2 linked regions of the Thiocapsa bogorovii genome follow. The protein of the gene in region 2 interacts with the protein of the main gene of each other region in a pairwise test. Links are inferred from orthologs where the notes say so. Each region holds a gene or a part of one and is shown on either strand. Other genes may lie near its edges.

Region 1 (3,271 bases), 2.3 Mb from region 2 along the record:
AAGGCATCCGGCGGCGGGGGCGGTCGCGGCATGCGTGTCGTCCACTCCGAGGCGACCTTGCTGAACGCCATCTCCCTGACCAAGGCGGAGGCCGCCGCAGCCTTCAACAACGACATGGTCTACATGGAGAAGTACCTGGAGAACCCGCGTCACATCGAGTTCCAGGTACTCTCGGACCAGCACGGCAACGCTATCCATCTCGGCGAGCGCGACTGCTCCATGCAGCGCCGCCACCAGAAGGTCGTCGAAGAGGCACCCGCGCCGGGCATCACCGAAGCACAACGCCGCGAGATCGGCGAGCGCTGTGCGGAGGCCTGCCGCACCATCGGTTATCGCGGCGCCGGCACCTTCGAATTCCTCTTCGAGGACGGCTGCTTCTATTTCATCGAGATGAACACGCGCGTGCAGGTCGAGCACCCGGTTACCGAGATGATCACGGGCGTGGACATCGTCAAAGAGCAGATCCTGATCGCCGCCGGCGAGCCGCTGCGCTACACGCAGGACGACATCGTGATCCGCGGGCATGCCGTGGAGTGCCGACTCAACGCCGAGGACTCCGAGACCTTCATGCCGAGCCCCGGCAAGATCACCGAATTCCATGCCCCCGGCGGCCCCGGCGTGCGACTCGAAACGCACATCTATACCGGCTACACCGTACCGCGCTACTACGACTCCATGATCGGCAAGCTGATCACCCACGGCGAGGACCGCGAGGCTGCGATTGCGCGGATGTGTAATGCGCTGCGCGAGACGGTGATCGACGGCATCAACACCAATATCAAGCTGCAGCGGTCGATTCTCAGGGACGGGGCGTTTCTGGCCGGCGGGGCGAATATCCATTATCTGGAAAAGAAGCTCGGCATGTGATGCTGAACCGCGTTTCGAGCGACATGCAACGTTCGAGAGGGCGTCGATGTCGGCGCGATTGGATGACTCGGCGCGACGCGGTTCAGGACGTTAAGACTAACGCATGACTCGGACCGGCTTCGAGGCAGGTAGGCACTCGGGGCTGGATCGGACTCGCCGCGGCCCTCGCGCAACACAATCAATCCGATCTTTCTATCTCTTAAATCGCGTCGACTCCGGCGCTTACGAACCGCTGCGAGATCGAGACCGCATGAACACTGCGCATATTGTGCCGGACGCGATTTAAATGGGTTGGCTGCAGCTTTCGATCGAGGTGCCGAAACCGGACGCGGAGGAAATCGCCGCCGTCCTGGAAGACGGCGGCGCACTCTCCGTAACGCTCGCCGATGCCGCCGACGAACCCCAGCTCGAGCCGGGCCCGGGCGAGACGCCACTCTGGTCGCAGGTCAAGATTTCAGCCCTGTTCGATGCGGACCCCGAGAGCGAGGCACTGGTCGGCCGTTTGGTCGATCAACTGGTGCGTGAGCCGCGCTCCGGCGGTGCTTGTGGGCCTCGCGTCGAGCGGATCGAGGATCAGGTCTGGGAGCGGGTCTGGCTCGACACCTTCAAGCCGACCCGCTTCGGTCGGCGTCTTTGGGTCTGTCCGCACGGGCAGGATCCGGATGATCCGGAGTCCGTCGCCGAGGCCGTGGTCGTCGCGCTGGATCCGGGGCTGGCCTTCGGGACCGGGCATCATCCGACCACCGCGCTCTGTTTGGAGTGGCTCGACGGTACCGCGCTCGACGGCAAAACGGTTCTGGATTACGGCTGCGGCTCGGGGATCCTCGCGATCGCGGCGCTGCAACTTGGGGCTGCACAGGCGATCGCCGTCGATCATGACCCTCAAGCACTGGAGGCGACGCGGGACAACGCCCTTGCCAACGGGGTCGCCGACCGACTCGCGATCTACGGGCCGGATGAGGTGCCCGAGCTGAAGGTCGATGTGACCATCGCCAACATCCTCGCCGGGCCGCTGATCTCGCTGGCCCCTCGGCTTGTCGAGTCGCTGCGACCGGGCGGCGCGCTGGCCGTCTCGGGCGTGCTTGCCGAGCAGGTCGAGACAATCCGCGCGGCCTATGGCGAGCGGATCGAGCTCGCACCGACACGCCTGCGCGAGGATTGGGCGCTCATCTGCGGGACGCGCCGGTAGAGCGGACAAGCGTAGCGCAGTCCGCCGGCTCCGGCTCAGGGATCGGTAGACTGCGCTCTCGAATGTCCGCCCGATCCTCCATGTCGACCCGACCGCTCCGATCGGCGACGTGGCCAGGCGGGCGAGTCAGGCTCGTTTCGAAACATGATTGGTTCAATCGCGCCTACTGTATCGAGTCCGTCCATGAATCGCTCATTCGCCATCGGCCCCCACCGCTTCGAAAACAATCTCATCCTTGCCCCGATGGCCGGGGTGAGCGATCGACCCTTCCGTGCGCTTTGTCGGCGAATGGGTGCGGGGCTCGCGGTTGCCGAGATGGTCTCGTCGAACACCGCGCTTTGGGGCACACGCAAATCGGTGCGGCGTCTGGACTACGCGGGCGAGGCCGGTCCGGTGTCGGCGCAGATCGTCGGCGCGGATCCGCTCGACATGGCCGAAGCGGCCCGGATCAACGTCGACCTGGGCGCCGACATCGTCGACATCAATATGGGTTGTCCCGCAAAGAAGGTCTGCAAACGCGCGGCGGGCTCTGCACTGCTGCGCGACGAGGTCCTGGTCGGGCGTATCCTCGAGTCCGTGGTGGCTGCGGTCCCGGTCCCGGTCACCTTGAAGATCCGCACCGGCTGGTCGCCCGAGAACCGCAATGCCGTGCGGGTTGCGCAGATCGCGCAGGAGTCCGGGATCGCCGCCTTGACCGTCCATGGGCGTACGCGTGCCTGCAGCTACGGCGTACCCGCCGAATACGACACGCTCCGTGCCGTCCGCGCGGCGGTGACGATACCGCTCATCGCCAACGGCGACATCGCGAGCCCCGAACGGGCGAAACAGGTCCTGGACTGCACCGGCGCCGATGCTATCATGATCGGACGCGCGGCCCGGGGACGACCCTGGATCTTCCGCGACGTCACGGCTTACCTGACCTCGGGCACACTGCCGGTCGAACCTCCGAGGCACTGGATCCATGCGCTCCTGCACGAGCATCTCGATGCCTTGTATCGGTTTTACGGCGCCCATGCCGGCGTGCGAATCGCGCGCAAACACATCTCCTGGTACTGCCGTCACTTACCGGGTGCAGCGATCTTCAGAGACATCGTCAACGGGACCGAAACCCCGGCGGAGCAGTTGTCGCGGGTCGCCGCGTTCTTCGAGCAATGCCCCGAAACGGAGAATCAAGCAGCATGAATTCAGTCGCCTTGGACAGTGTATCCGAACCGA
Region 2 (3,098 bases):
CAGCAAACTGATCGCCTGATCGCGGGTCGGCATCTTGGCGAGATTGCCGAGCTCCGATGGATCAAGCAGCTTGCCTCCGAGGGCGACCAGTCGCACCTCGACCTTGGTGTGGTCCTTTGCAAAGGCTTCCATGACGCGCGCAGCGGAACCCGGGTCTTCCTGCGAGAAGGCGAGTACCAATGGGCCTTTCAGCCCCTCGCTCATGCACGCGAAGTCCGTATCCTGCAACGCACGTCGTGCCAAGGTGTTCTTGACGACGCGAACATAGACCCCTGCCTTGCGCGCTTCCACGCGAAGCCGTGTCATCTGTTCCACGGTCAAGCCCCGATACTCGGCCCCGACGGCCGAATGGGCACCTTTGGCGACTTCCGCGACCTCGGCGACGATGATTTCCTTTTGCGCAAAACTGAGCGCCATGTTCGTCACCTCTTGTCGGTAAACCCGGCCTGAGCCGGAGCCGTCGAGGACGCGCATCCAGCACGCACTCTCGGGCGATCATGTGCACCTTCACCAGCAAAACGACTGATTCGGGAGCACCGTCTGCGCAGGCAGGCGAGCCATTAAGTCCACCGCACCGAATCCTTATAGGGCGCAAGACACCTGCGGTCTTTGACGGCCCCCGGCATCGGCCGGGGCCCCAAAGAAGACCTGAGCTCGCAGGGCACAAGCCCCCGCGAGATCAAACTATAAACTCAGCCCCGCGTGATCCACGGTCAGACCCGGGCCCATGGTGGTCGAGACCGTGACCTTACGCATGTACACGCCCTTGGAGCTGCTCGGCTTGGATCTCATCAGATTCGCCAGCAGCGCCTCGAGATTCTCCCGCAGCTTCACGGGCTCGAAATCGGCTTTGCCGAGCGGGCAATGGATGATGCCGGCCTTGTCGGTGCGGTAGCGCACCTGCCCGGCCTTCGCATTGCGAACCGCCTCGGCGACATCAGGCGTCACGGTGCCGACCTTCGGATTCGGCATCAAGCCGCGGGGGCCGAGGATTTTGCCGAGTTGCCCGACCAGTCGCATCGCGTCCGGCGAGGCGATCACGACGTCGAAATCGAGCTTGCCGGCCTTGATGTCTTCTGCAAGATCATCGAAACCCACACGATCCGCGCCGGCCTCGGTTGCAGCATCCGCGGACGCACCCTGGGCGAACACCGCCACGCGGACGGTCTTGCCGATCCCGTGCGGCAAAACAGTCGAGCCGCGCACGACCTGATCGGATTTACGCGGGTCGACGCCGAGGTTTACCGCAACATCAACGCTTTCCGAAAACTTGATCTGCGACAACTCTTTGAGGAGCGAGAATGCCTCTTCCGCCGGATAGAGTCTGCCGCGCTCCACGCGCTCTTGAATTGCGCGCATGCGCTTGGATAGACGAGCCATCAGTTCACCCCCTCGACATCGAGCCCCATCGCACGGGCACTGCCCGCAACGGTGCGAACGGCCGCGTCCATATCCGCAGCGGTCAGATCGGGCATCTTCGCGGTGGCGACCTGCTCGAGCTGCTCGCGCGTCACCACACCGATCTTGTTGGTGTTCGGATTCGGACTACCCTTCTGGAGTCCCATGACCTTCTTCAGAAGAATGGAGGCCGGCGGGGTCTTGGTGATAAAGGTAAAGCTGCGATCCGAATAAACCGTGATCACAACCGGGATCGGCATCCCCTTCTCGAGCTCCTGCGTACGCGCATTGAACGTTTTGCAGAACTCCATGATATTGACGCCGTGCTGACCAAGCGCAGGACCGACGGGCGGGCTTGGGGTCGCCTCGCCGGCCTTGACCTGCAGCTTGATATAGGCGTTGATCTTTTTCGCCATGGTTTCTCTCCAGTGGGGTGATAGCGCCGCAGATCGGGTCTCGGCTCCCCCGACAAAGGTCCCTCAACGGGACTCGGTATCGCCGCCACGCGAACGGCGGCGGCAGTAAACGGGGCTCGGCGTCAAGACACCCGTGATCGTCCGCGAATCGCGGATCAGGCCTTCTCGACTTGAGCGAACTCAAGATCGACAGGAGTCGAGCGCCCGAAGATGAGAACCGAAACCTTGACGCGGCTCTTGTCGTAATCGACATCCTCGACGACCCCGTTGAAGTCGGTGAAGGGTCCATCGACAACGCGAACGACCTCGCCCGGCTCGTAAAGCACCTTCGGCCGTGGCTTCTCGCCGCCCTCCTGCAGGCGTACGAGGATGGCATCGGCCTGAGAATCCGGAATCGGCGCCGGGCGATCCCCGGTACCACCGATAAAGCCCATGACCTTGGGAACACTCTTGACGAGGTGCCAGGTCTCGTCCGTCATCTCCATCTGCACGAGAACATAGCCGGGGAAGAATTTGCGCTCGCTTTTGCGTTGCTGGCCTCCACGCATTTCGACCACTTCTTCGGTCGGCACGAGAATCAAGCCGAACAACTCTTCCAATCCGGCACGCTTGACACGATCCTCAAGCGAACGCTTCACCTGCCCCTCGAAGCCCGAGTATGCATGGATGACATACCATCGCTTGGACATACTCAGCCCCCCTGGCCGGTGAGGAATCTGAGAATTGCCATCAGCATCATGTCGAAGAGCCAGAGGATGACGCCCACAATCAGGACCATCACAATGACGATCAGCGTCGTCTGCAGCGTCTCCTGACGCGACGGCCAGACGACCTTTCGAACCTCCATGCGCGCATCGGATACGAACTGCCACAAGGCTCGGCCGCGCTCGGTCTGCAAAGCAACAGCGGCAGCGCCACCGCTGATCACCAACAGCCCGATCACACGGAGCAGAACCGAAAAGCCCTCGAAAAAATAGAAGGCGAAGATGCCGCTGACCAGCAACAACGCGGCGATTGCCAGCTTGGCAGTGTCCAAGCCGGCCCCTCGGGCCTCTGCACGTGAATTCATGAGATCGGGTGTCGCCTGAGCGATAAATTTAACGGAGCGATGGGTTGTATGGCAGGCCAGGAGGGACTCGAACCCCCAACCTGCGGTTTTGGAGACCGCTGCTCTGCCAATTGAGCTACTGGCCTAAAACAATCAGGATCAGTCGCGGGATCTGTCGGGCAGGCCCATCAGCACTGCCCTCCGAGCCGCGACAACCCGTGTCACTCGATGATCTT

The links.
Region 1: the proteins of rplK (region 2) and prmA interact in binary tests that used the Escherichia coli proteins (3 or more experiments, as listed by UniProt). The link is inferred for Thiocapsa bogorovii from one-to-one orthologs.

Annotation. Positions count from the first base shown.
Region 1 is NZ_CP089309.1:2,294,653-2,297,923, forward strand. The notes cover bases 152-3,104. They hold prmA (50S ribosomal protein L11 methyltransferase), read left to right. Parts: upstream 152-1,153; coding sequence 1,154-2,056; downstream 2,057-3,104. Other genes in these bases: accC (acetyl-CoA carboxylase biotin carboxylase subunit), read left to right, coding at 152-867; dusB (tRNA dihydrouridine synthase DusB), read left to right, coding at 2,240-3,104. In the rest of the region: more of accC, read left to right, coding at 1-151; more of dusB, read left to right, coding at 3,105-3,238; LT988_RS10415 (helix-turn-helix domain-containing protein), read left to right, coding at 3,235-3,271. UniProt on the Escherichia coli protein: Methylates ribosomal protein L11.
Region 2 is NZ_CP089309.1:4,591,379-4,594,476, reverse strand. Bases 98-2,877 are described here. They hold rplK (50S ribosomal protein L11), read right to left. Parts: upstream 1,815-2,877; coding sequence 1,380-1,814; downstream 98-1,379. Other genes in these bases: secE (preprotein translocase subunit SecE), read right to left, coding at 2,506-2,877; nusG (transcription termination/antitermination protein NusG), read right to left, coding at 1,970-2,503; rplA (50S ribosomal protein L1), read right to left, coding at 685-1,380; rplJ (50S ribosomal protein L10), read right to left, coding at 98-417. Also shown: more of rplJ, read right to left, coding at 1-97; more of secE, read right to left, coding at 2,878-2,883; tuf (elongation factor Tu), read right to left, coding at 3,084-3,098. UniProt on the Escherichia coli protein: Forms part of the ribosomal stalk which helps the ribosome interact with GTP-bound translation factors.